Regions from separate parts of the Methylosinus sp. LW4 genome, predicted to be linked through region 1. Evidence: riboswitches for the same ligand, from Rfam matches in the RefSeq annotation. Region 1 holds a riboswitch; the other holds the start of a gene.

Region 1 (15,229 bases):
GCGGCGCTGCCGGAGCCGGAGGAAGACGAATTCTATCTCGCCGATCTCGAAGGTCTGCGCGCCGAGACGCGCGCCGGCGAGACGCTCGGCGTGGTGATCGCCGTGCGCAATTTCGGCGCGAGCGATCTGTTGGAAGTGCGCCCGCCCGCCGGCGGCGAGACGCTGCTCTTCCCCTTCACCAAGGCCGTGGTCCCCATCGTCGATGTGGCCGGCGGCCGCGTGGTGGTGGAGCCGCCGCTCGAGATAGAAGGCGATGGGCCCTCAAGGGAAGAGGGATAGCCGCCCTTATCGCGGCGGCTGCGCCACGAGCGGAAAATTTTCGGGGTGGCGAATGGAGTCGACATGCAGATCGACATCCAGCTCCGGCCAATAGAGATGATGCGGATTTAGCCGTTCCACCTCGAATATCTGCGAGACCGCGGCTGTGCGGAACCACGGAAACTGGTCGAAAGGCATGAAGAGCTGCTCATCGTCCAGCCGCAGCCAGACGCCGAGCTTCGTCACACCCGAGACTTCAACCGGGGAAGTGTCGACGCCAGGCATCTCTGATCTCCTTTTCATGGTCTCGGATCATGATCTCGATCTCCAGCAAGGCCTGAGCCGACAGCCCTTGATTGCGCGCGACCTCGATTTCCGGCTCCATCCAAAACTTGGCTTCGCCGTCTGGATGGTAGACATGAACATGCGCTCTCGGCTCTTCACGTGAGAAGAAATAGAAGCGGTATCCTCTTTGGCGAAACAGCGTCGGCGACATATCGGCCTCTCGCGGCGGTGCGCACGCGAACGAAACTCTAGCTCGTAACTATCGGAGGCGAAAGCGCGCCGCCTTTCCCGCCCCGCGCCTCCATGCCATAACCCGCCCCATGTGGCGCGCGACGATCCTTACACTCTTCCCGGAAATGTTCCCCGGCCCGCTCGGCCTGTCGCTCGCGGGCGACGGGCTTGCGCGCGGGCTCTGGTCGCTCGAGGCGCGCAATATTCGCGAGCATGGGCTCGGCCGTCATCGCGCCGTCGATGACACGCCCGCCGGCGGCGGTCCCGGCATGGTGATGCGCGCCGATGTTCTCGCCGCGGCGATCGACGCCGCCGCGCCCCAGGGCGATGCGCGACCGCGCCTCGTGATGAGTCCGCGCGGCGCGCCGCTCACGCAGAGCCGCGTGCGCGCGCTGGTCGAAGGCGAGGGCGCCGTCATCCTCTGCGGACGCTTCGAGGGCGTGGACGAGCGCATCATCGAAGCGCGCGCGCTGGAGGAGGTCTCGATCGGCGATTATGTGCTCTCGGGCGGCGAGATCGCGGCCATGGCGCTCGTCGACGCCTGCGTGCGGCTATTGCCGGGCATAATGGGCGAATCGGCCTCGGGCGAGGAGGAGAGCTTCGAGTCCGGTCTGCTCGAATATCCGCAATATACGCGGCCGCGCGATTTCGAGGGCCGCGCCATTCCCGACATTCTGCTCTGCGGCGATCACGCCAAGATCGCGAAATGGCGCCATGAGCGCGCGCTCGAGCTGACGCGCGCGCGGCGGCCGGATTTGTTGAACGATCGGGAGAGAGAGACGCGCGCCGAAAAGGGCGCGTCCACCTCCCCCTCGAGGGGGGAGGTCGAGCGCTGAAAGCGCTCGGGTGGGGGTGATTCCCCGAGTCTCGGCGGTTGCACCCCACTCCGTCCGGCTATCGCCGGCCGACCCTCCCCCTGAAGGGGAGGGTGAGGCTGCGCTCAAAGGCTTACGACATCACCACATTCACCGCGCTCTCGGGCAATTCCTTGCCGAAGCAGCGCTGGTAGAACTCGGCGACGAGCGGACGCTCGAGCTCGTCGCATTTGTTCAGGAAGGTGAGCCGGAAGGCGAAGCCGACATCGCCGAATATCTCGGAATTCTCCGCCCAGGTGATGACCGTGCGCGGGCTCATCACCGTGGAGAGATCGCCGGACATGAAGGCGTTGCGCGAGAGGTCGGCGACGCGCACCATCTTGTTGATGGCGTCGCGGCCTTCCTTGGTCGCGTTGAAGCTCTTCACCTTGGCGAGCACGATATTGGTCTCGGCGTCATGCGGCAGATAATTGAGCGTCGAAACGATGGACCAGCGGTCCATCTGGCCCTGATTGATCTGCTGCGTGCCGTGATAGAGGCCGGATGTGTCGCCGAGGCCGACCGTGTTGGCGGTGGCGAAGAGGCGGAAGGCGGGGTGCGGACGAATGACGCGGTTCTGATCGAGCAGCGTCAGCCGGCCGGAGACTTCCAGCACGCGCTGAATGACGAACATCACATCCGGGCGGCCGGCGTCATATTCGTCGAAGCACAGCGCGATATTGTGCTGGAGCGCCCAGGGCAGAATGCCGTCGCGGAACTCCGTCACCTGCTTGCCGTCCTTCAGCACGATCGCGTCCTTGCCGACGAGATCGATGCGCGAGACATGGCTGTCGAGATTGACGCGCACGCAAGGCCAGTTGAGCCGCGCGGCCACCTGCTCGATATGCGTCGATTTGCCGGTGCCGTGATAGCCCGTGACCATGACGCGGCGGTTGCGGGCGAAACCGGCGAGAATGGCGAGCGTCGTCTCGCGGTCGAAGAGATAGTCGGGATCCTTGTCCGGGACATGCTCGGTCCGCTCGGAATAGGCGGGAACCTCGAGATCGGAGTCGATGCCGAACAGCTGGCGCACGGAGACTTTGAGGTCCGGCAGGGGCGCGGACCCGGCCGCTTTGTCGCTTGGGGTTGACATTGATCCTCCGTTTCGCCGACGCGCGCTCGCGACATTCGCGCCGGCAAGGCCTGGTCAAACGCTTGTTCAAACGAGCTTGGCGGCCCGCAACGTCTTATATGCGTGAATGATCTCCCGCAGTCTTTCCTCGCAGGAGCGATCTCCGCCATTGGCGTCGGGATGGTGACGTTTGACGAGCTCCTTATAGCGCGTCTTTATCGCCTCCGCACCGGCGGTCTCATCCAATCCGAGCGCATTCAGCGCCTTGATCGTCACCGCCGAATAGCGCGGGCTCGCCTCCGCCTGCGGCCGGGCGCGATGCGCCCGCTGCCGGTAGAGGCCCATGGGATCGGCGAAATTCTCGGGCCGCAGCGGGTCCTCGCGAAAGGAGGCCTGGCCGCGCTTCACGCCCATGGACCAGGTGGGGCGATGGCCGGTGGTGGCGTCGTCCTTCAGATAGCGGGCGACGTCCTCGTCGCTCATTCCGTTGAAGTAATTGTATGAATTATTATATTCTCGCACGTGCTCCAAGCAGAAGCAGAAATATTGCCCCTCGCGCAGCCGTCCCATGGGCGCGCGATGGGCCCCCTCGGCCTCGCAGCCGGGCGCGTCGCAGCGAAAACGAGTCTCGCGGCGCTCCTGCCTCTGCTCGGGCTTCACGCGGATACGATCGAAGAGGGGCGAATTCAAATCCATGGCGCTGCATTATGGTAGACTGGCCGCAGGCTGCAAGCGGAACCCGTCGCCAATTTCGATCGGCGGGAATTTTGCTTGGAGTGGGGCGACGAGGAGGATTCCACTATGGCCGAGCAAGGCAATATCGGCGCCGTCCAGGCCCGCATCCGTTCGAAGCTGACCGAAGGGCTCGCGCCCGTCACCTTGAAGGTGATCGACGAGTCCGACAAGCACGCCGGGCACGGCGGCCATCATCAGGACGGCGAGAGCCATTTTCGCATAGAGGTGGTGAGCGAGGCTTTCGCCGGCAAGAAGCTGGTGGAGCGCCATCGCATCGTGAACACGCTGCTCGCCGAGGAGCTGGCGACCCGCGTCCACGCGCTGGCGATCACGGCGCGCGCGCCGCAGGAGTAAGGGGCGTTGGGCGCGCCTCGCCTCGCGATGGGGTTCGCCGTGGCCGTGTCCGGCTGCGCTGTCGCATTCGCGACGATGGCCGGCGCCGCAGCGTCCGACGCATGCGGAAATGTGGGAGACCGGCGGTTCGAGCGCAAGGCTGATCTGCCGAGGGGAGCGTTGGCGGCCCTCGGCGCCGCCATGGCGGAAAAGGGGGAGCCCGTCGGTGGATATCGCCAGCGTTCCCCCGCTGCCGCTCTATCGCTTTCTTCGCGCCGAGCAGCATGGCTGCAGCCTGCTGATCTCCTATGAGAGCGGCGGCCGCGCCTCTGGCCGCGACGTGGCGAAGCTCATTTTCGACGGCGCATCCTGGCGGCTGACCAATGAGATGACCTATCATGCGCCGCGGCGTTAGGTCTCTCGGCTCCGCTTGACGCGCGGCCCCTCCTGCGCGAATCTCGGTTTCGCCCAGGGGAGCCTCGCCGCCTGCGCGCTGCGGCGCGCGGCAAGAGGCTGAGAGGCCGGATGGCTGGAGACAGCGGCTCGGCGACCCTTCGAACCTGATCCAGTTCGCGCTGGCGTAGGGAGGCCGCATGTTCCTGATATTCCTCGGCCCTATCGGGCCGCATCGATGCTGATCGGCGTGATCGGCGCCGGCGTCGCCGGCCTGACCGCGGCTTTCGAGATCGCTCGCGCCGGCGCGTCCTTCGGCGCCGAGGTCGAGCTGGTGGAGAGAGCGGCGGGGCCGGGCCGCGGCTGCTCGCATTTCGCCGGTGGCATGATCGCGCCCTGGTGCGAATTGGAGAGCGCCGAGCCCATCGTCGCGACGCTCGGCGAGGAGGCGCTCGCCTTCTGGACCAAGGACATTCCCGTCGCGAAAATCGCGGGCAGCCTCGTCGTCGCGCCGCCGCGCGACCGCGCCGAGCTGACCGAATTCTCCCGCCGCACCCGCTGTTTCGAGCGGCTGGACGCCGATGGCCTCGCGGCGCTGGAGCCGGCGCTCGCCGGGCGATTCTCGGCCGGGCTCCATTTTCCGCAGGAGGCGCATCTCGAGCCGCGCGCAGCGATGGCGGCGCTGTTCGAACGTTTGCAGACAATGGACAATGTCCGCATCCGGCTCTGCGCCGATTCTGTCCCGCGGGCGGATTGGATCGTCGATTGCCGCGGCTTCGCCGCGCGCGGCGAGCTGGCGGAGCTGCGCGGCGTCAAGGGCGAGATGCTCGTGCTGCGCAGCGAGGAGATCGAATTGTCCCGTCCCGTCCGCATGCTGCATCCGCGCCATCCGGTCTATGTGGTGCCGCGCGGGCAGGGCGTGTTCATGGTCGGCGCGACGATGATCGAGAATGAGGAGCGCTCCCGCGTCACCGCGCGCTCCATCGTCGAGCTGGTCAATTCGGCCTTCGCCATTCATCCCGCTTTCGCCGAGGCGGAGATCGTCGAGACGGGCTCGGATGTGCGCCCCGCGTTCCCGGACAATCTGCCGCGCATTTCGCGCCAGGGCCGGACGCTCTCTATCAACGGGCTCTATCGGCATGGATTTTTGCTGGCGCCGGCGCTGGCGCGCCGTGTCGCGCGCTTCCTCTTCACGGGCGAGATCTTCCCGGAGGTCATGAATGCGAATCAGGGTGAATGGGCAGACGCTCGAGGTCGAGGCGCCGACATTGGAGCGCCTCATCGAGGAATTGGGCTTTAGCGAGCAGACCATCGCCACGGCGGTGAATCAGGAATTCGTGCGCAGCAAGGATCGCGGCGAGACGCTGCTGGTCGAGGACGATACGATCGAGATCGTCACGCCGCGGCAGGGAGGGTGAATATTCGGATGAGCAAGCCCGACGACCTCGTCGTCTATGATGCGAGACTATCCTCCCGCTTCCTGCTCGGCACGGCGCGCTATCCTTCGCCGGCGATACTCGCCGAGGCGATCCGCGCCGCGGGGGCGGAGATCGTCACCGTCTCGCTGCGGCGGGAGGCGGGAGGCTCGCGCGCGGGCGAGAGCTTTTGGCGGCTCATTCGCGAATTGGGCGTGCGCGTGCTGCCCAACACAGCCGGCTGCCGCACGGCCAAGGAGGCCGTCGCCACTGCCCAAATGGCGCGCGAGCTGTTCGGAACCAATTGGATCAAGCTCGAGGTCATCGGCGAGGAGGACACGCTGCAGCCGGACGTCTTCGGCCTGGTGGAGGCGGCGCGCATCCTCAGCGACGACGGCTTTTGCGTCTTTCCCTATACGACAGAGGATCTCGTCGTCGCGGAGCGGCTGCTGGACGCCGGCTGCCGCGTGCTGATGCCCTGGGCGGCGCCGATCGGCTCCGGCCGCGGGATCAACAATCTCTTCGGACTCCGGGCGTTGCGCGCGCATTTTCCCGATACGCCGCTCATCGTGGACGCCGGCCTCGGCGCGCCCTCGCAGGCGGCGGCGGTCATGGAGCTCGGCTTCGACGCCGCTCTGCTCAACACGGCGGTGGCGCGCGCCGGCGATCCGGTGGCCATGGCGCGGGCCTTTTCGCTCGCCATAGAGGCGGGCCGGGCGGCCTATCTCTCCGGCCTGATGGAGCCGCGCGACATGGCGTCGCCCTCGACGCCCGTGCTCGGCCGCGCCTTCGGCGATGGATTCGAGGCATGAGCGCGATTTTGCTCGACCCGTTTTATCTCATCGTCGATTCCGCCGATTGGCTGCCGCGGCTGCTGCCTTGCGGCGTGCGGCTCGTGCAATTGCGCGTCAAGGATCGTGAGGAGGCGGCGCTGCGCGCGGAGATCGCCCGCGCTCGCGACCTTTGCGCCGCCCATGGCGCGCAGCTCGTCGTCAATGATTATTGGCGGCTCGCCATCGAGCTTTCCTGCGATTTCGTGCATCTCGGCCAGAGCGATCTCGACACGGCCGATATCGCCGCGATCCGCGCCCATGGGATAAGGCTCGGCGTCAGCACGCATGACGAGGCGGAGCTGGAGCGGGCGTTGGCGCTCGCTCCCGATTATGTCGCGCTGGGGCCGATCTATCCCACCTTGCTGAAGCAAATGGCCTTCGCCCCGCAGGGGCTCGAGAAGATCGGCGTCTGGAAACGCCGCATCGGCGCGATTCCGCTGGTCGCCATCGGCGGGCTGACGCCGGAGCGCGCCCGCGCGGCGCTGGCGGCGGGGGCGGACAGCGCCTGCGTCGTCACCGATATATTGCGCGCCGCGGAGCCGGAAGCGCGCGCCCGCGAGTGGGTGGAGGCGACGGACGAAAAGCGTCTCACGACGCCCCGCCGATCGGCCACTCCCCTTTGAACACATTGCCCTGATTGTCGCGCGCCTCGACGCGCATCACCTTGGCGCCATTGGGCTTGTAGGCGAAGCGAAAGCTCGGATCCTCGGACAGGGAAATTCCGCCCTCCATGGAGAAGATCAGCGCATCGCCCTGACGCACTTCCACCTTGTCGACATAATGAGCCGGAATATAGGCTCGGGTGAGCGGGTCCATCTGCAATCCCGAATTATTGGGATGGCGAATCATGATCTGCGCCTCGCGCAGCGTGGGATTCTCGCTGGCGAATTCCCGATATTTCATTTTGCCGAGATTGGCGGAGGCCTCGTCCTGATCCTTGATCGCCGGAGCCGAGCAGCCGCCCGAGGCCTTCACGAATTTCACCACCGAATGCAGCGCGCCGTCGTTCGTTTGGCCGACGACATGCACATTGGTGTACGAGTTCACGCGCACGCGCGTCTCGATCTTCGTGACGCCGGCGCCCTCGCCGAAGGAGAAGGCCGCCGCCATGGGCATGGGATTCTCGTCGATGACCAGCGTCGCCGCGCGCAGGCCGGGCTCGAGCAGCGAGATGGTCATCGGCACGATGGCGGCGTCCTCGGCCCGCTTCGGCGCCTCCAGGGCCACCACGCCCTCATGCGACGTGATCGCGTGATCGTGGAAAATATCGGTGACGAGGCCCGGCCAGGGATCGATCTTCTGCTCCTGGGCCAGCGCCGCGCCGGCCGAAAGGCAGAGCGCCGCCACCATTGCGAGGGAGCGCGGGAGGGACCGTGAGCCGCGGGGCTCGCTCTCATTCGGCGATTTGCGGGCCTGAAGGCTCGCGGTCCAAGGGCTCATCTGCCTTCCTCCGGTATCTGTCGAAGCATAGCGCTGTGAGCGCGGCCGGCTCAAGGGGCCTCCCATTCCAGCTCGGCGAAGCCGGCCGTGGCGTTGCGCGTGTGATAATCCTCGAACAGCAGCCAATTGGGCTTTTCGCTGCGGCCGGCGGTCGTGACCGCGCGCGCGAGTGTCTCGCCTTTGGCGATGTCGGCGCGCAAATCGCGCGTGAGATGGTCGAAATAGGCCTTTTGCGCCTCCAGCGCCTGCGGCCAGGGAGCGACCGCCGGCCCATGGCCCGGCACGACTCGGACCGCCTCGATCTTTCGCAATTCCTCTATGACGGACAGAAAGCCCAAGAGGCTTCCGTCGACGATCGGCACATGCTGCAGAAACAAGAGATCGCCGGTAAAGAGCGTGCCGCTCTGCGGGTCGAGCACGGTGAGATCGGAATCGCTATGGGCGGTGCGCCAGGCTCTCAGCGTGATCGCGCGGCCCCCGAGATCGAGAATCGTCTCGCGCTCGACGGCGAGGGTCGGCGGAACCAGAATCACACCGTCGAGCAGGGCGCCCATCGCCTCGCGGAAAGACGAGAGATAATGCGGGCCGCGCGTCGCCATGGCGCGGGCGAGATTCTTGTGCCCGACGAAGACCGCTCCCGTGTCTCGAAAGGCAATATTCCCGAAAATATGATCGGGATGGACATGGGTGTCGATGACATAGCGGATCGGCTTGGTCGTGCGCTGCTGCAATGCAGCGAGGAAGGCCTCGCCCTCCGCGCGGCTGCCGCCCGTGTCGATGACGGCGACCGCCTCCGCGCCGACAATGGCGCCGAGATTGGCGATGCCGCCAGCGTTGTCGCGGGACATCAAGGCGGTCACCCCCTGATGAACGAATACTCCGGGCGCGATCTCCGTCAGCTCGAAGCTTTTCGCGCCGCTCGCGACGAGGCAGAGACATGTGATGGCGAGCGCTAGAATAGTGCGTTGCAGCATTGGTTTTTCAGCCTCGTTTTTCGCCAGTTTCACGCGCGAAATCAGGAAACTCGGGAATGGGATTTGGGGATTGCGCTTCAATTCTGTGCGACATATTATCCCGCCGTTTCCGACCTAAAAGAGGCTTTCCGGCCGGGAACCGGAGAGCATCTCGACGGAGGTTCGGGCGGGGCTGCGGGCGCGGCGTTTCCGCCTGATCGCCGTGGCAAAAAAACGGGGAAACGGCTTCCCAAAGCCTAGGGCGTCGGAAAGGCGCGATGTCGGCGGCGTGGCCGGGCCTTTTGCACGGTGATGTCGTCAGGAGGAAAAGCTCATGCATAAGCTGTTGTTGTCGACTTCGGTGGGGATCCTCGCGCTGCTCGGGGCCGGCGTGGCGAGCGCCGACGAGCTGCTCGATCTCCAGAAGAATCCGAAGGATTGGGTTTCGCCGACGGGCGACTACGCCAATCTGCGTCATTCCAAGCTGAAGCAGATCACCACCGAGAACGTCGGCAAGCTGGCTCCCGCTTGGAGCTTCTCGACCGGCGTGCTGCGCGGCCACGAAGGCGCGCCGCTCGTTCTCGGCGACGTGATGTATCTTCATACGCCGTTCCCCAACATCGTCTACGCCCTCGATCTCAACAACGAAGGCAAGATCCTCTGGAAGTATGAGCCCAAGCAGGATCCGAGCGTCGTTCCGGTCATGTGCTGCGACACGGTGAATCGCGGCCTCGCCTATGGCGACGGCAAGATCTTCCTGGCCCAGGCCGACACCACCCTCGTCGCTCTCGACGCCAAGACCGGCAAGCTCGTCTGGTCGGTGAAGAACGGCGATCCGTCCAAGGGCGCCACTTCGACCGCCGCTCCGCACGTCTTCAAGGACAAGGTCCTCGTCGGCATCGCCGGCGGCGAGTTCGGCGTGCGCGGCAGCATCACCGCTTATAACATCAAGGACGGCAGCCTCGCGTGGCGCGGCTATTCGGAAGGCCCGGACTCCGAGGTGCTGCTCGACCCCGAGAAGACCACCTTCCTCGGCAAGCCGGTCGGCAAGGATTCGTCTCTGAAGACCTGGGAAGGCGATCAGTGGCAGATCGGCGGCGGCACCACCTGGGGCTGGTATTCCTATGATCCCGAGCTGAACCTCATCTACTACGGCTCCGGCAACCCCTCCACCTGGAACCCGTCGCAGCGTCCGGGCGACAATCGCTGGTCCATGACCCTGTGGGCGCGCGATCTCAACACCGGCGTCGCCAAATGGGTCTATCAGATGACCCCCCATGACGAGTGGGACTATGACGGCATCAACGAGGTGATCCTCGCCGATCAGACCATCAATGGTCAGCCGCGCAAGACCGCCGTGCACTTCGATCGTAACGGCTTCGGCTACACGCTCGATCGCGTCACCGGCGAGCTGCTCGTCGCCGAGAAGTATGACCCGGCCGTCAACTGGGCGTCCAAGGTCGATCAGGACAAGAACTCGCCGACCTATGGCCGTCCGCTCGTCGTCTCGAAATATTCGACGCAGCAGAACGGCGAGGACGTCAACACCAAGGGCGTCTGCCCGGCGGCTCTCGGCTCCAAGGACATGCAGCCCGCGTCCTTCAACCCGGACACCGGCCTGTTCTATGTGCCGACCAACCACGTCTGCATGGACTATGAGCCTTTCCGCGTCAGCTACACCGCGGGTCAGCCCTATGTCGGCGCGACGCTGGAAATGTTCCCGCCGCCCGGCGAAAGCCACATGGGCAATTTCATCGCTTGGGACGCCCGCGTCGGCAAGATCGTCTGGTCCAACAAGGAGCAGTTCTCGGTCTGGTCCGGCACGGTCACCACGGCCGGCGGTCTCGCCTTCTACGGCACGCTCGAGGGCTATCTGAAGGCCGTCGACGTCAAGACCGGCAAGGAGCTCTACAAGTACAAGACTCCGTCGGGCATCATCGGCAACGTGATCACCTATGAGCACAAGGGCAAGCAGTATGTCGCGGTTCTGTCCGGCGTCGGCGGTTGGGCCGGCATCGGTCTCGCGGCCGGCCTGTCCAAGAGCAATGAAGGCCTCGGCGCGGTCGGCGGCTATAAGGCGCTGTCCGACTACACCGCTCTCGGCGGCGTGCTGACCGTCTTCTCGCTGCCCGACTACGCTCTGCCGATCGTCGCTCCGGCGAACTGATAGGCCAATAAAAAGATCAGCGCTCGGCGTACGCTCCTGGCGCGCGCCGAGCGCGTTGTTTGTGTGGATGGAAACTGCTGGAGGATGGAGTAATGAGACTGCCGCTCGTCGGGGCCCTTGCCCTGAGCGTCTTCATGGGTGTTGGAACGACCGCGCGCGCCGAAGCGCCGGGAGACCCGACTGCTGTCAAGGAAGTGGACGGCAAGTGGTTCGACGCGCAGGGCAAGCCGACCTATAAGGTGCAGGCGGACGGCACGGTCGATTGGTACACCTTCTCCGGCTATCGCCGCTATCACGCCGAATGCCACGTCTGCCACGGCCCCAACGCCGAAGGCTCGACCTATGCGCCGGCGCTGAAGAATTCGGTCAAGAACTTCAATTACGAGGAGTTCTACGGCATCGTCGTCGGCGGTCGCGAGAACAAGCAGGCGGGCAATGACAGCGTCATGCCGGCTTTCGCCGAGAACAAGAACGCCATGTGCTATATCGACGACCTCTATATCTATCTCCGCGCCCGCTCGACCGAGGCGGTCGGCCGTGGCCGCCCGGAGAAGAAGGCGGAGAAGCCCCCGGCTTTCGCCGAGGCCGAAGCGAAGTGCATGAGCGCCAAATAGTGATCGCGCGTCAGTCGAGGCTTCGCACGCCGGCTGGCGGCGGAACCGGCCGAGGGCTCGTCATGTCGCGTCGTCTCGCTTTTTCCCTGGTCGCCGTCGCGGGCCTGCTCGCGACGGCCCCGGCGCATGCGCAATCGCCGGGCCTCGTCGCCCGTCCCCAAGGGGGCGTCGACGACGCGCGCGGCTCGATCGAGCTGATCGACCCCAAGGTTCTGCGCGTCTGCGCCGATCCCAGCAATCTTCCCTTCTCCAACAGCGCCGGAGAAGGCTTCGAGAACAAGCTCGCAGAGCTTCTGGCCAAGAAGCTCGGCAAGGATATCGCCTATTCCTATTATCCGGGCGCGACCGGCTTCATCCGCAACACGCTCAATGCGCATTTGTGCGATGTGGTGATGGGAATGCCGCAGGGCGACGATCTCGTTCAGCCCACCAACCCCTATTATCGGACCTCCTATGCGGCGGTCTATCGCGCCGGCTCCGATCTCGAGGGGCTGACCTCGCTCGCCGATCCGCGCCTCGCGCAGAACAAGCGCATCGGCCTCGTCGCCAACACGCCGCCGGGCAATCTCCTGGCCCGCTATCGGCTGCTCGCGGCGGTGAAGCCCTATCCGCTGGTCGTCGACACGCGCGTCGATGCGCCCGGCGCCGATATGATCCATGATCTCGAGAATGGCGCGATCGACGTCGCTATTCTCTGGGGGCCTTTCGCCGGCTATCATGCGAAAAAGTCCGGGGGTCGGCTGAAGCTGGCCCTGCTCACCGGGGACAAGGGCGCGCGCATGAGCTTCCGCATCGCCATGGGGGTTCGCCATTCCGATCAGGAGTGGAAGCGCGAGCTCAATCGGCTCATCGCGCAAAATCAGGGCGAGATCGACCGATTGCTCGCCGATTTCGGCGTGCCGCTGATCGACGAATCCGACGCGCCGATCGCGCCGGCGCCCACCGCGTCCACGCCATGACGCGCTGGCTCGGCCTCGCGCTCGGCCTTGTCTTTCTCGTCTCGGCGCCCGCCGTCGCCGAGACCGTTTCCGAGCCGGAGGGCTATCGCCTCTCTGATTTTCGCGCCGCCGTGCCCGCCACTCTGCGCGGCGCGCGCGTGATCGACGCGGAGCAGGCCTTCGCCCTATGGCGCGACAAGTCCGCCGCCTTCGTCGACGTCCTGCCGCGCCCGCCGAGGCCCGCCGGCCTGCCGCCCGACGCCGTCTGGCGCGACAAGCCGCGTTTCGACATTCCGGGCAGCGTCTGGCTTCCCGAGACCGGCTATGGCGAATTGCCGGAGGCCTCGCTCCGCTATTTCGAAAACGGCCTCGCGCGCGCGAGCGCTCGGGACAAGAGCCATCCGCTGGTTTTCTACTGCCTCGCCAATTGCTGGATGTCTTGGAACGCCGCCAAGCGCGCCTTGGCGCTCGGCTATTCCAACGTGTCCTGGTTTTCGCAGGGAACGGATGGCTGGGCCGCCGCCGGCCATCCTCTGGAGCCCCGCGAGCCCGAGCCGCGCGACGAGCGCTGAACTGGCCGGTCAGTCCGTCTTCTTCGACAGCGACCACACCGCCGCGATGAAAAAGCCCTTGCAGAGAGGCAGCAGCAGCAGCGTCGAGACGATGGTCGCGGACAGCACCAGCGCCGCCTCCGCGCCATAGGACAGCGTTGCGCGCGTCTCCAGAAAGATCAGCAGCGGAACGATGATATGGGCGACGACGCCGATGGTGAGCCAGGCAGGGCCATCGTCGGCGTCGACGCCGATGAAGCTCTCCGCGCAATGCGGGCAGGCGTCGGCGCGTTTCAGATAGCCGTCGAAGAGCGCGCCGGTCCCGCAGCGCGGGCATTTGCGCAAAAAGCCGCGCAGCAGCGCAGTGGTCGTCGAGGGTCGGGCGATCGTCATCGGCGTCATGGGATCACTGCTTTTCCGCCCCGGGCGTCACGCCGAGCTCGGCGAGGCTGAAGGCGAGCTCGGGCGCGAGCATGGGCTCGAGGCGCGCGGCGCCGGCGAGCTCGACGATCTCGCCATAGCCGGCCGCGCCCAGCCGGCGATGGATGAAGGTCACGGCCCGAACGGCGTCGACGACCCAGACCTCGCGCACGCCGAACGCCGCATAGACGCCGATCTTGCGGCCCTTGTCATAGGCGAGGCTCGAATCGGCGATCTCGATCGCCAGCAGAACCGCCGGCCCATCGAGGGCGGCGAGCGGCAGATCGCGCGGAAAAACGCAGAAATCCGGCTCGACGAAAGTGCGCGCGTCGAGGCGCAGCGTGGTTTCCTGGGCGACTTCCAAATGCGGCGGAGCCGCGCGCTGCAAGAAACGATTGACCGCGATCTTCACCCATTCGTGTCTGGCCCCCTTGGGCGACATCGGCACGACCTCCCCGCCGATCAGCTCGAACCGCTCGTCGTCATCGATGATGCCGGCGCGGAGCATTTCCTCGATTTCCGCCACGCTCCAGCAGCGCCGGGGGAGTCCCTCGGCGGCCTGAGTCTCGAGCGGAAGGCCGATCGGGCGCAGATGCGGGTTCATGCAACGCAATATAGCGCAATCCGGGCGGGATTTCGCCTTTCAATATTGCCCGGCGAGCGAGGCCTCCAGCAATTCCGCCTCCGCCGCCGACAGGCCGAAGAGATCGTAGATCAACGCATCGATCTCTTTCTCCCGGCCCTCGATCTCGGCGGCGCGGCGCCCGGCCGCGTCGGGCTCGGCTGCGGCGACGCAATTGGCGCGCGCCAGCGCCACGAGCCGTTCCGCGACTGGGGAGGCGAGGTCGGGCAGCGGCAGCGGCTCCAAATATTGCGCCTTCAGCCGCAGCCGCCATTTGCCGCCGCGCAGCGGATTGGACACGGCATGCAGCACGAACCAGCAGAGCCGCGAATTGAGAAAGGCGAGCAGAGCGAGATCGGCGCAAGGCAGGCAGAAGCAGGTCGCGTCGATGAGGCCGCCGCTTTCGTCGAGCGCGAATTTCGGCCCTTGCGAAATATCTGGAAACACGATCTTGGGCGCCGCGAAGCCGGCGCGATAGGCGAGCTGCGCCTGTTGCAGCTCGAACCATTTTTGTCGCGTGGCGCGACGCTCCAGCCGCTCGCGCAGCGGCGCGAGCCATGCCGCCACGGCCGGATATTCGGCGATGTCGAAAGCGCCTTTCGGCGCATCGACGAGCCAGTCCTCGCGCGCGGCGCGCCAGCGTCCGATGCTTCCCCCGCGACAATAGGGCTTCAAAATCTCGGCGCTGCGCGGATCGGCGGCGACGAGCGCGTCGCGCGTCGCGCCGTCGATGACAAAAGCGTCGTTGAGTCCCGTCTTGATCCCCCAGAGCGGCGCGCCATAGGTCTCTCGCAGCGTCTTACGGCCCTGCGCGATCTTGTCGCGCAGTCGCGCCAGCGCCTCCACTTCGAAGCGCCAGAAGGCGGCGCCGAGCCGCGCCTGCGGCATTGGCCGCGCATTCTCCGCAAACTCCGCCTCGAGGTCCTTCGGCGCGCGATCCTTCAACAGAAGAAAGGAGAGATCGCCGCGATCTGCGCTCTTCTTCAGCGTCACGATCGCCGGATAGGTGACGACATCATCGAAGACGCGCACATCGCCGAAATCGACGACGCTTTCGACCGTCGCATTCTCGGCGAGGAAGCGGCGCAAGCTCTCGCCCGCGCCGGTGCGAAAGA
Region 2 (15,229 bases), 1.7 Mb from region 1:
GCATGTCTATGACGGCACGGTGGATGCGCAAAAGGCGCTCTCCGCCGCCATGCGGACGGGGCAGCGCTTCGGCGCCGGCTATCTCGCCGATATTCTCATCGGCGAGGCCAGCGAGGCGGTGCGCCGCAACGGCCACGAATCCATCAAGACCTTCGGCGTCGGCAAGGATCGCTCCAAGCAGGATTGGAGCGCGATCCTGCGGCAGCTCTTCGCGGCGCGCGCTCTGGCGAGCACGGAACATGGCGGCTTTCGCCTGACGCAAAAGGGCGAGGATATTCTCTTCGGCCGCGCGCAGATTTCGCTGCGCCGCGATCCGCTGACCGCGAAGGCGCCGCGCGGCAAGCGCGGCGAGGCGCCGCGCGGCGCGCCGCTGGACGATCAGGAGGAGCGCGTGCTGGCGGCGCTGAAGAAAAAGCGCCTGGAGCTGGCGCGCGACGCCGGCCTGCCCGCCTATATGGTGTTCCCCGATCGCACGCTGATCGAGATGGCGTCGCGCCGCCCGGCGACGCTCGACGAAATGCGCCGCGTGCAAGGCGTCGGCGAGCACAAGCTCGCGCAATATGGCGACGCTTTCCTCGAGGCGCTGTCCGACGCGCTGCGCTGAGCCGGCGCTCTCGGCGACGGCGACAGGCGCGGAACCACCTCCGTCATCTTCGACGCCTATGACGGAGAGCTTCGCCATCATCCGCGTCGAGAGTCGTTCCGGCTCAGATCGAAGCGGAATGACTCTAGTTTCCCTTGTTCCATCATGTTTTCCTTACGCGAACCGGTCCCCGCTTCGCTCGAAAACACTCTAAAAGCGCGCGGCGCGCAAAGCGCATTCGACCGCGCATGCGTTTTCAGAAATGTCTCGCGAAAGTAACACGACAGGTTGGTGAAAGATTCGCCGATGAATTTTGTCGTTCGATTGCAGTCGAAAGAGAGTGCGTTATAAGAGAGCGGCATGCTGCGCCGGAGCGAGTTCTGCTCTGTTCCGCGGCGCGTTTCGCCGTGAGGTTCATGTGAGGCTTCATCCTGACGCATATTCTCGGACGACGCGCGCAGAGCGTCGCCCGACGAGCGTAGATCCCTTGTTTTTGCTTGCTCGGAGCGAGAGACGAGACGCGCAGTCCAGCGCGCTTTCTTCCTATCGTCTACGTCGAAGCCTCCGCGACATAGCGATGATCTCTGTCTTCGCTCTGCCTGCGCCCGCTCTTTGCGAGGAGGCGACGGAGGAAGCGAGAGTCGGCGTCGCGCAGATGCGGCCGGGAGAAAAAAAGGAGAAGGACGACGCGCCGAAGGCGAAGAGTCTCGGCAAGGATGTCGCCGGCGTCTTCGTCAATGCGTCGGTCTCCGATTCTGGCTATTCGCCGGGCTTTGTGATGCGCGGCTTTCCCGGCGGGCTCACTTTGTTCGACGGCGCCGCGCATGGCTTCACCTCGCAGGAGGTCAATCTTTCGACGGTCGATCACGTCGAATTCTACAAAGGCCCTTCCGCCATGCTGTTCGGCAAGGCGCTCGGCGGCTATGGCGGCTCGGCGAACTACATACGCAAGGCGCCGACGACAGAGACTTTCGCGCGCGGAACGGCGACGATCGGCGCCTATGACGTCTATCGCACGACCTTCGATGTGAACGCGCCGCTGAACGACGCGCAGACGCTGCTGTTCCGCATGACCGGCTTCGCGCAGAGCGTCGGCAGCTTCGTCGATTATGTGCGCTCGCGCGGATTCCTCCTCGCGCCGACGGGAACGCTCATCCTCGACAATGGCGACAAGGCGACATTGCGCGCCGAATATAGCGCATCGCGCCTCGTCTATCGCGACGGCGCGCCGGCCGCGCCGATCTTTCTACATGCGCCGCGCTCCTTCTACGCAGGCGCGCCGGTCTATGAGCATGAGACGCCGAATGCGGCGGATTTCACCTTCACCTATGAGCACGCCTTCGGCGCCGACTGGTCGCTCACATCGGTCGTCGATTATTCGCTGAACGGCAACCAATACGGCTGGTTTCAGGGCTGGGGCTATGACGGCCTCCATTCGGTGACGCTCGGCCGCCCGGTGCGGACGCATCAGGCGTCGCGAAGCTTCGACGCGCAGCTGCGGCTGAACGGACGCTTCTCGACCGGCGATATCGGCCACAGCGTTTTTCTCGGGCTCGAGCATTGGGACTATTTCTTCGGCCATGACGAAAAATTCGCGCGCGACACGCTGCCGAACATCGACATAGGCGCGCCGATCTATCCGGTCGGCGTCGATTTTTTCGGCGCGCAATGGGCCAATGGCGCGGCGCGCGCCTGGAGCCGCTCCGTCTATGCGCAGGATCTCATCGATCTCTCGCCGCAATGGCGCATTCTCTTCGGCGGCCGCTATGATCTGCTGGCGCAGCGCGAGACCGTCTTCGATCCTCTCGGCGCGCTCTCTGGAACATCGTCCTCCACGATCGGCAAGGGAATCCGCGGCTATTTCAGCCCGCGCGCCGGCCTATTGTATCGGCCGGACGACGAGACGCATTTCTTTGCCGCCTTCGGGCGCTCGCTCATTCCCAATATTTCCGTGCGCGTGCGCGGCGGCGACGCGCCGCCGCCGCAACAGGACACACAATATGAGGTCGGCTTCGAGCGGCGCTTTCCAGACTATAAAGCGCGCTTCGAAGTGGGCCTTTTCGATGTGACGCGCGATCATGTCGCCATCGCCGATCCCGCTGATCCGGGCGGCTTCTACGCCCTCGTCACAGGACGCCAGCACAGCCATGGCGTCGAATTTCATCTCTCCGCCGAAATTCTTCCCGGATTGAACGCGAGCGGCGCCGCCACTTTTCTGCACGCCGTCGTCGCAAAGGATTCCAACGTCCCCTCGCAAGCGGGCAGCGATCTCCTCGGCGCGCCGCGCCGCGTCTTCAGCGTCAGCCTCGACTACAAGCCGGAATGGGATTTCCTGCGCGGATTGGAACTGGGCGCGAGCTATTATTACGCCAGCGCGGCGGAGGCGACGCTGCCCAATGTCTATGGCTTCACCCTCGCGCCGCAGCAAATGCTCGGCGCCTCGCTCGGCTATCGTTTCGACGAGCATTGGAAGCTCGACGTGAGCGCCAGCAATCTCACCGATCGACCGAATTTCACGTCCGGCGGCGCGCTCTTTCGCGGCGAGCCGCGCTCGATCTCGGCGACGGTGTCGTTCAAATATTGAACGCTCAGCCGCGCAGCGTCGCGCCGATCAGCACGAGGCACGGCCCTTCGAGCGTCTCCTGCGCGACGCGCTGCGGCAGATCGCCGATCGAGCCCGCGATGATGCGCTGCTGCGGCGTGCTGGCGCGCTCGACGAGAAAGGCCGGGGTCGCAGGGTCCATGCCCTCCTCGAGCAGGCGCTTCGACAGAGCGGGAAGCGTGCGATTGCCCATATAGACCGCCGTGGTCGCGCGGCGGTCGGCGAGCGCGCGCCAATCTATGTCCTCGGGGAATTTGCCGTCGCTCGTATGCGCGGTGACGAATTGCACGCGGCGCGCCGTGTCGCGATTGGTGAGCGAGACCTCGAGCGCCGCCGCCGCCGCCAGCGCCGCCGTCACGCCGGGCACGATCTCCGCCTCGAGGCCGGCGGCGCGAATGGCGCCGATTTCCTCATTGGCGCGGCCGAAGATCATCGGATCGCCGCCCTTGAGGCGCACGACATTCTTGCCCTCCTTGGCGAGCTTCACCAGAAGAGCGGTGATCTCCTCCTGCTTCACCGAAGGCGCATAGCCGCGCTTGCCGACATTGATGCGCACCGCCTCGCGCCGCGCGAGATCGAGCACGGCGGCGGGCACCAGATCGTCGAAGAGAACGACATCGGCGCCGACGAGCGCGCGCAGGCCTTTCAGCGTCAGCAGTTCCGGGTCGCCCGGCCCGGCGCCGACCAGAGTGACGCGACCGCGCGCGGACGTTTCATCAGCGCGACGCGTCTCCTCGAGCAGCGCGTCGAGATCGCCGTCCTGCGGCGCATGCTCGACGCGTGCAAAAGCTTCGCGGGTGAACCGGCGCCAGAAATCGCGGCGCGCGAAAAAATCGAGGCCGGAGGCCATCACGCGCGGACGCCAGGCGCGCGCCGCTCTGGTCCAGGCGGAGAAGCTCGACGGAATCAGCGTCTCGACGCGGGCGCGCACGGCCTGGGCGAAGGCCGGCGCCGCGCCGCTGGTGGAGACGCCGATGACCAGCGGCGAGCGATTGACGATGGCGCCCATCAGAAAATCGCTGAGCGCCGGCCGGTCGGTGAGATTGACGGGAACGCCCTGCGCTTTCGCGGCGTCGCGAAAGGTCTGCGCCTCGGAATCGTCCTCGATGACGGCGAGCGCCATGGCCGCCCCGGCGAGGTCGTCCGCTCGCCAGCCGCGCTCATGCAGGGTGAGGCGCGCGCGCGCCGCGGCGACGGCCTGGAGGCGCGGCGAGGGAGACGCCGCGAAGACATCGACCTGCGCGCCGGCCGCGGCGGCGAGATCCGCCTTCCAAGCCGCGCCATCGGAGCCGCCCGCGACGACCACGCGCCGGCCCTCCAGCGCATAGAACACCGGCAGGGTCGCGAGCTCCTGCATTAGCTCGGCAGGGACTTCGTCTGGCTTGCGCGTCAACTCGGCTCTCTCTCCATGACTGTCACGAGGGCATTTAGCCCCTATCCTGCAAAAGAAAAAGCGGCCCGCGAGGGCCGCTTTCGCCAACCGAACGAGAGGCTCGGACTACTTCTTCTTGCCGTCGGCGCCGAACTGGCTGAGATAGGCCCAGACATTGTCCTGGTCCGCCTCGGACGGCAGGCCCGGGAACACCATCTTGGTGCCGGCGACCTTGGCCTTCGGATTCTTGACGAATTCCTTGAAGGCGGCCTCGTCCCAGGTGATGCCGGCGCCCTTCAGCGCGTCGGAATAGGTGTAGCCCTCGACCGAGGCGGCCTTGCGGCCGTTGATGCCGTTGAGCTCGGGAGCCACGGCGTTCTTCGCCGTCTCGCCGACCTGATGGCAGGCCTTGCACTTGTTGAAGACCTTCTCGCCCGCCGCGGGATCGCCGGCGGCGATCGCCTGGCCGGCCATGGCGGTGAAAACGACGCCCGCAGCGAGCGCCAGTCTGGTCACAGATTTCATCCTCGTTCCTTTCCTCGAAGCGTCGTCCCCTGGGAACCGACTATCTTGGTTTTGCCGGCCCGGGCGTGACGCCAGCGCCGATCGTTCATCCCGCGGCCGGGAAACTATATCGGAGCGCTATTGGTGACAATATGCTCCCCCGCCTGAACGGGGCCTGAAATATCGTTAGGTAACGCGGCGCAACGTCAAATTGATGCGCCCGCCCTCGGCGAATAATGGCGACGCGAGCTTCGGCGCGAGCTCCGGCAGCAGCCGATCGACGCCATGGAAGCGCAGCCGCGCCGGCCCGCCCAGCGTCAGCACATCGCCCGAAGACAGAACGAAGGCCCGCGACGAATCGGAGCGCTTCACGCCGCCGAGACGAAAACGGCAATCGGCGCCGAGAGAAACGGAAAGAATCGGCGCCGAAAAATCCGCTTCGTCGCGGTCCTGATGCGCGCCCATCTTGGCGTCGCGCCCATAGTAATTCACCAGGCAGGCCTGCGGCGGCTGCGGATGCCCGGCCAGCGCCGCCCAGGCGTCGAGCAGCATTTGCGGCATGGGCGGCCAGGGCTCGCCGGTCTGCGGATGGCGCGCCTCATAGCGATAGCCACGCGCCTGATCGCTGAGCCAGCCGAGCGGCCCGCAATTGGTCATGCGCACGGAGAAGGGCTGCCCGCTGCGCGGCATGGTGGGCGTGAACCAGGGCGCGCCGGCGACGATCCGCTCCAGCTCGCGCAGCAGAGCGAGCTGCGCGGCCTCGTCGAAATAGCCGCGATAGAGGCGAACGCCCGGCTCTATTTCAGACATGATCGCTCCATCCGGCGCGGAGCGGCCGCGCGTCAGCGGTCGAGCACTTCCTTGGTCGCGACGGTCGAATCGGAATTGAGCCGGTAGACGATCGGCACGCCGGTGGCGATCTCGAGCGAGGACACCGATTCGGGCGTCAGCCGGTCGAGCACCATGGCCAGAGCGCGCAGCGAATTGCCATGGGCGGCGACCAGCACACGCTCGCCTCGCATGGCGCGCGGCAGAATCTCCTGGCAATAGAAGGGCAGCACGCGCGCCACCGTATCCTTGAGGCTCTCGCCGCCGGGCGGCGCGACGTCATAGGAGCGCCGCCACAGCCGCACCTGCTCCTCGCCCCATTGCTGGCGCGCCTCGTCCTTGTTGAGGCCGGAGAGGTCGCCGTAATGCCGCTCATTGAGCGCGCGGCTGCGGATGACGGGCACATCTCTCTGCCCGAGCTCATGAAAGGTGAGATCGAGCGTGTGCTGCGCGCGCAGCAGCAGCGAGGTGAAGCCGATGTTGAAGCGCAGATCGATGCGCTTGAGCTCCCGCCCGGCTCGCCGCGCCTCCTCGATCCCTTTGGGCGACAGGTCAGGATTCTTCCAGCCCGTGAAGAGGTTTTTGGCGTTCCACTCGCTTTCGCCATGGCGGAGGAGGACGAGAATACGGTCCATGCGGGCTATGTCCCTCGAATCGAACGATGCGGCGCGCGATCAGGCGCCGGCGAGGCCGAGCACATCGGCCATAGAATAGAGGCCGGCCGGCCGGCCTCGCGTCCAAACTGCTGCGGCGATCGCGCCGCGCGCGAAAATTCCGCGATCCTCGGCGCGATGCGCGAGCTCTATGCGCTCGCCCGCCCCGGCGAAAATAACCGAATGCTCGCCCACCACCGTGCCGCCGCGCAGCGAGGCGAAGCCTATGTCGCCCTCCCGCCGCGCGCCGGTGAGGCCGTCGCGGGCGCGGGCGCTATGCTCGGCGAGCGCGATCTCCCGCCCCTGCGCCGCCGCCTCGCCCAAAAGGAGCGCCGTGCCCGAGGGCGCGTCCACCTTCATGCGGTGGTGCATCTCGACGATCTCTATGTCCCAGGCGGAGCCGAGCGCCTTTGCGGCGCGCTCCACCAGAACGGCGAGAAGATTGACGCCGAGGCTCATATTGCCGGAGCGCACCACGGGAACGCGCTCGGCCGCTGCGGCGAGAGCGACGAGGTCCTCGCCCGAAAATCCGGTGGTTCCGATGACATGGGCGACTCCCGCCGCCGCAGCGAGCCGGGCCAGCGCCACCGTCGTCGCGGGCGTCGAAAAATCAATGGCCACATCGGCCGTCGCCAGCGCGGCCGCCACATCGGCGGAAAGGCGCACCCCATTGGCGGGGCGCCCGACCAGCAGGCCGGCGTCCTCTCCGAGGACGAGGGAATTGGACGATACGAGCGCGCCGGTCAGAGCGACGCCTTTCGTCTCGCCGGCGGCGGCGATGAGCATCCGGCCCATGCGGCCGGCGGCGCCGACGATGACCAGCCGCACATCGCTCATGACGCTTCGCCCCCATTCGAAATTCGCGCGGCCTCACTCGAGCCGGCGGCCAGTCTATACAGCCCCGATGCGCGAATGAGAAGGGGAGACGCCCCACCCGATCGGGCGGCTATTTGCCTTTCGGGCGGAAGGCGGCGACGCGCGCCGGATCGGTCTCTATATAGGCCGCTCCGATGAGATCGAGACAATAGGGCACGGCCGGCATCACCGCGTCGAGGCAGAGCTCGATTGCGGCCGGCTTTCCGGGCAGGTTGATGACGAGGCATTTGCCGCGATGCGCGGCCAATTGCCGCGACAATATCGCCGTCGGCGTCTGCGCCAGCGACACTTTGCGCATCAGCTCGCCGAAGCCGGGCAATTCGCGCGGCGCGGCGGCGAGCGTCGCCTCCGGCGTCAGATCGCGCGGCGACGGCCCCGTGCCGCCAGTGGTGACGACGAGATCGCAGCCGATATTGTCGGCGAGATCGATGAGCGTGTCGCGCACGCTCTCGAAGCCATCGGGGATGAGGCGCCGCTCTATGCGGAAGGGCGTGGTCAGCACCTTCTCGAAATAGGCGGCGATGGCCGGTCCGCTGATGTCCTCATAGACGCCTGCGCTGGCGCGGTCGGAGGCGGTGACGACGCCGATGACGGCTTGCTGTCTCTCAGTCATGCGCCGCACAATAGCGGGTCCAAGGCGCGAGACAACCGAAAGCTCCGTCCATCGCGACGACGAAGCATCCTCGAATCGGAAGTGAAGAATGATGGTGGAGCGGCGTCGCCTCTTCTGAGCGAGAGAGCGTTATCCGCAGCGTCGGCGCATCGAGCGCAATTTTAGCAACACGGCGACTGTATGGAATTCGAGCACAGCGCGCGAGATCGTCTCTCAGAGGCCCATTCCGAGGCCTCCTGGGCGCGCGATATATCGCGCGCCCGGCGGCGTCACGAGCCTCGAGGCGAGCTTTGCTCCCGCCCGGCTCGCGTCGATCCGATAAGGATTACTCCTTCACAGAGGCCGGCTCGCAGCCGCACTTCTGATAGCAGGCGTCCTTGTCGGACTTGGCCTTCTCGATCGACGCCGGGGTCGAGGAGAAGCGATTCTTGATCGAAAGAAATTCGAAGTAGCACTTGTCGACGCAGACGCCCTGCTTGTCTTCATCCTTGGTGTCGCAACCGGCGAAAACCGGGCCGACCATGCCGAGCGACAGAGCAGCGGCCGTCACAATGGCGCGAATGTTCATTTGCCGTTTCCCTCTTTTGGACGTGGGAGCATTTGTCCCTTATTTTGTTACAGGGCGCATCGTCCCGCGGGGGAAATAGGCTGTTTTCGCTGCGGCTGTCAATGTAATTGACATTTCGGTGTCGCGCCGAAGACGATGCGGAGAAAGCCTTCGCTGCAACGCAGAAAAAGCTCCCGCCCGCATTTTCCGACGAAAACCGCCGTCGCGCGCCTCATTCGGCGACGTAGATCTGCGCGCCCTTTTCCAAAAATTCCGCGCTCTTTTCGGCGAAGCCCTTCTCCCGCTCGGCGATGGCCGCCGCCTCCTCTCGCAGATCGCGCGTGATCTGCATGGAGCAGAATTTCGGCCCGCACATGGAGCAGAAATGCGCGACCTTATGCGCCTCCTTGGGCAGCGTCTCGTCGTGATAGCGGCGCGCCGTATCGGGATCGAGGCCGATGTCGAACTGATCCTCCCAACGGAAATCGAAACGCGCCCGGCTCATGGCGTTGTCGCGCTCCTGCGCCGCCGGATGGCCCTTGGCGAGATCGGCCGCATGCGCTGCGATGCGATAAGTGATGACGCCGGTCTTCACATCCTCGCGATCGGGCAGGCCGAGATGCTCTTTCGGCGTGACATAGCAGAGCATCGCCGTGCCGAACCAGCCGATCATCGCGGCGCCGATGGCGGAAGTGATGTGATCATAGCCGGGCGCTATGTCGGTGACGAGCGGCCCGAGCGTGTAGAAAGGCGCCTCGCCGCAATCGCGCAGCTGCTTTTCCATATTCACTTTGATCTTGTGCATCGGCACATGGCCGGGGCCTTCGATCATCACCTGGCAACCCTTGTCCCAGGCGATCTTGGTCAATTCGCCCAGCGTCTCCAGCTCGGCGAATTGCGCTGCGTCATTGGCGTCGGCGATGCAGCCCGGACGCAAACCGTCGCCGAGCGAGAAGGAGACGTCATAGCGGCGCATGATGTCGCAAATCTCGTCGAAGCGCTCATAGAGGAAGCTCTCCGAATGACGTGACAGGCACCAGCGCGCCATGATGGAACCGCCGCGCGAGACGATGCCGGTGACGCGATCCGCCGTGAGCGGCACATGGGCGAGGCGCACGCCGGCGTGAATGGTGAAATAATCGACGCCCTGCTCCGCCTGCTCGATCAGCGTGTCCTTGAACACTTCCCAATCCAGCTTGGTGGCGTCGCCGCCGACCTTCTCCAGCGCCTGATAGATCGGCACTGTGCCGATCGGCACGGGCGAGTTGCGGATGATCCAGTCGCGGATGTTATGGATATTGCGGCCGGTGGAGAGATCCATCACCGTATCGGCGCCCCAGCGGATCGCCCACACCATCTTCTCCACCTCCTCCGCCACAGAGGAGGTAATGGCCGAATTGCCGATATTGGCGTTGACCTTCACCAGGAAATTGCGGCCGATGATCATCGGCTCGGCTTCTGGATGATTGATGTTGGCGGGGATGATGGCGCGCCCGCGGGCGATTTCCTCGCGCACGAATTCCGGCGTCACGAAAGCCGGGACAGCGGCGCCGAAGCCCTCCCCCGCCTCTATCCGTTCCGCCGCCTGCGCGAAGGCGCGCTCGCGGCAGAGATTCTCGCGATGCGCGACATAGATCATCTCCTCGGTGACGATTCCGGCGCGCGCGAATTCAAGCTGCGTCGCCGGCGCCGAGCCGGCGGCGCGGCGAATGGCGCGCGGCGCGGGACAGGGTGGGACCAGCCGATCCTCGCCGACGAAGCCATTGTCCTCCGGCTTCACTGCGCGACCGTCATAGGCCTCGAGCCCGGCGCGGCTCTCCAGCCAGCGCCGCGCCGCCGGCAGGCCGGCCGCGAGATCGGGCGTGAAATCGGCGCAGCTATAGGGGCCGGACGGGTCATAGACGCGCAGAGGCGCGTCGCCGGCGGAGGGATGAAGCGCGATCTCGCGGACGGGAACGCGAATATCCTCGCGGCCACGCGGCGCGAAATAGAGCTTGCGCGAGGCGCCGATCGGTCCGGTGGTCACGCTCTGGGGCGTCGTCGGGCGCTTGTCCTGCACGTTCATCGTCGCGCTCCATTGGTTCTGAGGATGGGCGGCGGGCGATGAAGTCGGGCGCGCCGTCCCGAAAAATCGGGCGTCGCGTCCTGCTGGCCTTCCCTCGCGCCGGCATTACCCGGATCAGGTTCGATGGGTGCTTCTCAGCCGCTCCTCTCGGAGAGGCGCCCCTCGCCATGCTCCGATTCTACCCGCGGCCTCGGATCGCGGCAAGCCGGCAATCACGCGCTGTGGCAAAAACGTGACAGGCCTCGAATTATTCACGGAAATCCGGGCGACGGCGCTGTCGCGGGGCGAGCGCTCTGCTAGGGTCTCGGACAATAGTGAGTCGTGTGATGAGAACGCCGCCGGATTGCCGAGTGCTTCTAAATGGCGTGTGAACGGCGACCGAAATCTGGGGCGGGGCGATAGATAATGAACGGATATTCCTGGCGTAATCTGGCCTCGGCGGCTGCGCTCACGGTCTCGATGACGGCTCCGTCGCTGGCGGCGGACGGCTATTTTCTGATCGGCTATGGCCCGCGTCAGAAGGCGCTGGGCGGCGCCGGCGTCGCCGATTCGCGCGATTCCATGGCGATCTCGGTCAATCCGGCCGGCATTGTCGATCTCGAGCGCCAGATGCAAGTGGGCATCACCGCCCTCATGCCGGAGCGCGGCTACTCGACCGACGGGCTGCCCAAAGTCGTGGCGCCCGGCGATATTCGCAGCGGCCGTCCGATCTTTCCGGTGCCGAACAGCGGATATGTTTCGCCGCTCGACGCCAATTCGTCCTGGGGCACGGCGTCCTACGGCAATGGCGGCATCGCCACCTCTTTCGATTTCGGCCATTATCACCCGCCGCTCGGCGGCCCGTTCGGCGGCGGCTACGCCGGCGTCAATCTGGAGCAGTCCTTCACCAGCTTCGCCTATGCGCAAAAATTCGGCTCGCTGGCGATCGGCATAGCGCCGACGATCGCCGTGCAGACGATCAACATACAGGGCCTGAAGACCTTCTCGCCCTATTCGTCCGACATGTATCGCCTCTCGGACAATGGTTATGACTGGTCCTTCGGCGGCGGCGTCCGCTTCGGCATGCAATGGCGCGTGACCGATCAGTTCCGCATCGGCGCCGCCGCGTCGACGCCCATGTTCATGACGCGCTTCGCCAAATATTCCGGGCTTTTCGCCGATGGCGGCCGCTTCGACATTCCCGCCTCGATCACCGCCGGCGTCGCCTATGACCTCACCCCTGACCTGACGGTCATGGCCGACTGGCGCCATATTTTCTATTCGGGCGTCTCCTCGGTGAGCAATCCGAGCTTCCCGGTCCTCTATCGCACGCTCGGCTCGTCGAACGGCCCGGGCTTCGGCTGGAAAGACACGGATTCGGCGTCCTTCGGCGTCGAATGGCGCGTCCAGCCCAGCCTCGCCCTACGCCTCGGTTATCATTACGCGACCAATCCGATACCGACGAACAGCGTGACGCTGAACATACTGGCGCCGATCATCAATGCGCATCACGCGAGCGCGGGCGTGAGCTACGCCATCACCAAGAACTCGACGATCGATGTCGCCTTCGTCTATGGCTTCAAGAACAGCGTCCGCGGGCGCGAAGCGCTGCCGCAGACGCCGGCGACGCCTTTCGGCGCCTATAATCCGGCCGCCAATGTCAATCTCTGGCTGCGCGGAACCGAGGTCTCGATCGGCTGGAACTACAAATTCGACCTCGGCGACGATTCTTTCATCCCGACCCATCTCTGAAGACTGGTCGGCGGCGGCGAGAGCCGAGCGCGCCTGACCGGCCCACGAGAAAAAGCAAAAGGCCGCGGCCCGCCAGACGGCGGCCGCGGCCTTTTCGCATGTTTCAGCCGATGACGATCTTCGGCGGGGCGCGGAGCGACTGCGTCTCCAGCAGAGTCTTCACCTTGGCGGCGAGCTCCTTGTAGATCGCCGCATGCGGGCCTTCCGGCGCGGAGGCGACGACCGGCGTGCCGGCGTCCGAGGTCTGGCGAATGGCGAGATCGAGCGGCACCTCGCCGAGGAAGGGCACGCCCAACGCCTCAGCGTCCTTCCGCGCGCCGCCATGGGAGAAGATGTCGGTGCGGCCGCCGCAATGCGGGCAGAGGAAATAGCTCATATTCTCGATAATGCCGAGAATGGGCGTCGAGACCTTCTGGAACATCGCCACGCCGCGGCGCGCGTCGATCAGCGCCAGATCCTGCGGCGTCGACACGACGACCGCGCCGGCGAGCGGAACCTGCTGCGCCATGGTCAGCTGGGCGTCGCCCGTGCCGGGCGGCATGTCGACGACGAGCGCGTCCAATTCGCCCCAGGCGACCTCGCCGAGCATCTGCCCCAGCGCCTGAGCCACCATCGGGCCGCGCCAGACCATGGGCACGTCCTCCTCGACCAGAAAGCCGATGGACATGATCTTGAGCCCATAGGCCTCGAGTGGGATCATCTTATTGCCGACGACCTCCGGCTGGCCCTTGAGGCCGAACAGCCGCGGAGCCGATGGGCCGTAGATATCGGCGTCGAGCAGGCCGACGCGCCAGCCTTGCGCCGCGAGGCCGAGCGCCAGATTGGCGGAGGTTGTCGATTTCCCGACGCCGCCTTTGCCCGAGGAAACCGCGACGATATATTTGATCTTCTCGATCGCGGCGATGGTCTTGCGCTGCGGCGCCTGTCCCGGCGGCGGCGCGGCGGGCGCCGGCGCCCGCTCGGCGGTCAGCGTCACGATCGCCGACTCTATCCCCGGCACGGTCTTCACGGCGCCCTCGACGGCGACGCGCAGAACCTCGAGCTCCTTGGCCCGCGCCGGATCGCCGGTGAGCGAGACGAAGGCCTTGGCCCCCGACACATTGACTCCGCTGACGAGGCCGGCCGCGACAATCGATTTGCCGCCCGGCCCGGCGACGCTCTCCAGCGCTTTCAAGACTGATGCTTCATCGGCCACTGTCTTCGCCTTTCGCACGAACCCGCATCCGACGCCCTCACGAGGAGGGCGTCTTTTGGAAGCGTTCTACGCAATCGGTATGCCGATATTCGGCCGATGCGTCTACAGGTCCGCGCGCTGGCGCGTCACGCCCGCTGCTTCTGAACGAGAGCGTTGCGGATGAGGCCGACGATGGCGGTGACGATCGCGCCCGACACGCCGCCGCCGACGAGCTGGCCGGCGAAAACGGCGATATCGAATCCGCCATTGCCCGCCGCCCCCGCGAGCGCCGGAATGAGCGAGGTGAGGATGGAGCCGCCGCCCGCGCCGCCGAGCGCGCCGATGATGGCGTTGGCGATCGGGCCGAGATCGAGATTCTTATTGGCCTTGGCGACGCCGGAGCCGCCGGCCGCGCCGGCAAAGAGCTGGATGATGAGATTGATGAGCGTCTCGGACATGGGCTGCGCCTTTCGCTGACGGTTAACGACCGTAACGAACTTGCGCGTGGCGACGAATTATCAACCCTGCCGAGCCCGAGAGCGACGCATCGCCCGCGCCGTGAGCGCGGACCATGCTGTGACGGAACATCGAAAGAAGAATTGGTCGGAGTGGCGGGATTCGAACCCACGACCCCTTGTCCCCCAGACAAGTGCGCTAACCGGGCTGCGCTACACTCCGATGGCCGCCCTTATAGAGGCCGGCGAAGCCGCTGGCAACGCATGACAGCGCAGAAGAAGCGAGGAATTCACCGCCGCGTCAGCTCCAGCATGCGGCGGCATTCGGCGAGATCGGCCAGCGCCTGCCGCAATAGCCGCTCGTCCTGCGGGCGCAGGCCGGCGGCGGGCGCCTCGGAAAGGCGCAGGGCGGGCAGCGTCAGCATGGGCGGCGGCTCGCGCGGCGCCAGCGCGACGAGAGAGGTGGACGCCCTCGGCGCGTCCTCCTCGTGGATTTCCGGCGCGTGAAACGAGCGTGACGGCTGCGGCCGCGCCGGCGATTCGCCATAGGAGAAGAGCGGCGCCTCGGCGGCCTGCGGCTCGGGCTCGTCGAAATCGCCGCGCTCCGGCCCGCCGCCGCCGCGGGCGCTCTCGATCACCGCGCGAACGCCCTGCTCGCGCAGCAGGCGCTGCACGCCTTTGATCGTATAGCCGCGGCCATAGAGCAAATGACGAATCGCGGCGACCAGCTCGACGTCGCGCGGCCGGTAGTAGCGCCGTCCGCCGGCGCGCTTGACCGGCTCGATCTCGGAAAAGCGCGTCTCCCAAAAGCGCAGCACATGCGGCGGAAGGTCGAGGCTCTCCGCGACCTCGCCGATCGTGCGGAAGGCGCCATCGGTCTTGGCGGTCAAAATCTGCGCTCCGCTCCCTGCCCGCGCGACGATTCGCGCGCTTCTATTTTCCTCCCGGACGTGGCGTTTTTCAGCCGGAAAATTCTCGCCCTCGGCGTTTCGGCCCCGCGGCCCCGTGGACAAGGGCGCGCGGCTCCCCTTAATTGGCGCGCGAGAGCCTCTCACATCGAGCCGCCCCATGACCGACTGGATCCAGTTTCCCGCTCCCACGCCCGCCATCGTCGCGCCGCCGAGCGAGGAGAGCGCGACCGACGTTCGCCTGTGGCTGCTCGTCATAGCGGCGCTGGTCTTCGCCATGGTGGTGGTGGGCGGCGCGACGCGGCTCACCGAATCGGG

The links. A riboswitch is a leader RNA that binds a small molecule or an ion and turns the genes downstream of it on or off. The one in region 1 is predicted to bind thiamine pyrophosphate.
Region 2: it holds a riboswitch for thiamine pyrophosphate, as region 1 does, so the genes downstream of both, thiC (phosphomethylpyrimidine synthase ThiC) here and METLW4_RS0118780 (FAD-dependent oxidoreductase) in region 1, are expected to answer to the same signal.

Annotation. Positions count from the first base shown of each region.
Region 1 is NZ_KB900626.1:3,769,632-3,784,860, forward strand. It holds gene rimM (ribosome maturation factor RimM) at 1-279, shown strand, start outside; gene METLW4_RS0118745 (DUF2442 domain-containing protein) at 286-543, opposite strand; gene METLW4_RS0118750 (DUF4160 domain-containing protein) at 515-754, opposite strand; gene trmD (tRNA (guanosine(37)-N1)-methyltransferase TrmD) at 864-1,610, shown strand; gene cobS (cobaltochelatase subunit CobS) at 1,723-2,721, opposite strand; gene METLW4_RS0118765 (J domain-containing protein) at 2,788-3,396, opposite strand; gene METLW4_RS0118770 (BolA family protein) at 3,502-3,789, shown strand; gene METLW4_RS0118775 (hypothetical protein) at 3,995-4,183, shown strand; TPP riboswitch at 4,229-4,372, shown strand; gene METLW4_RS0118780 (FAD-dependent oxidoreductase) at 4,400-5,461, shown strand; gene thiS (sulfur carrier protein ThiS) at 5,430-5,579, shown strand; gene METLW4_RS0118790 (thiazole synthase) at 5,588-6,388, shown strand; gene METLW4_RS0118795 (thiamine phosphate synthase) at 6,385-7,032, shown strand; gene METLW4_RS0118800 (quinoprotein dehydrogenase-associated SoxYZ-like carrier) at 6,998-7,759, opposite strand; gene METLW4_RS0118805 (quinoprotein relay system zinc metallohydrolase 2) at 7,900-8,823, opposite strand; gene xoxF5 (lanthanide-dependent methanol dehydrogenase XoxF5) at 9,137-10,969, shown strand; gene METLW4_RS0118815 (c-type cytochrome, methanol metabolism-related) at 11,104-11,583, shown strand; gene METLW4_RS0118820 (substrate-binding domain-containing protein) at 11,646-12,542, shown strand; gene METLW4_RS0118825 (PQQ-dependent catabolism-associated CXXCW motif protein) at 12,539-13,093, shown strand; gene METLW4_RS0118830 (DUF983 domain-containing protein) at 13,103-13,474, opposite strand; gene METLW4_RS0118835 (Uma2 family endonuclease) at 13,479-14,096, opposite strand; gene METLW4_RS0118840 (Eco57I restriction-modification methylase domain-containing protein) at 14,136-15,229, opposite strand, start outside.
Region 2 is NZ_KB900626.1:2,109,825-2,125,053, forward strand. It holds gene recQ (DNA helicase RecQ) at 1-604, shown strand, start outside; gene METLW4_RS0110625 (TonB-dependent receptor) at 1,161-3,167, shown strand; gene cysG (siroheme synthase CysG) at 3,172-4,578, opposite strand; gene METLW4_RS0110635 (cytochrome c-554) at 4,684-5,082, opposite strand; gene METLW4_RS0110640 (alpha-ketoglutarate-dependent dioxygenase AlkB family protein) at 5,248-5,871, opposite strand; gene METLW4_RS0110645 (2,3-bisphosphoglycerate-dependent phosphoglycerate mutase) at 5,904-6,524, opposite strand; gene dapB (4-hydroxy-tetrahydrodipicolinate reductase) at 6,564-7,379, opposite strand; gene mog (molybdopterin adenylyltransferase) at 7,489-8,031, opposite strand; gene METLW4_RS0110660 (hypothetical protein) at 8,357-8,599, opposite strand; gene thiC (phosphomethylpyrimidine synthase ThiC) at 8,811-10,643, opposite strand; TPP riboswitch at 10,716-10,816, opposite strand; gene METLW4_RS0110675 (OmpP1/FadL family transporter) at 11,049-12,374, shown strand; gene METLW4_RS0110680 (Mrp/NBP35 family ATP-binding protein) at 12,478-13,569, opposite strand; gene METLW4_RS0110685 (hypothetical protein) at 13,695-14,006, opposite strand; tRNA gene METLW4_RS0110690 (tRNA-Pro) at 14,149-14,226, opposite strand; gene METLW4_RS0110695 (MerR family transcriptional regulator) at 14,294-14,893, opposite strand; gene METLW4_RS0110700 (COX15/CtaA family protein) at 15,072-15,229, shown strand, end outside.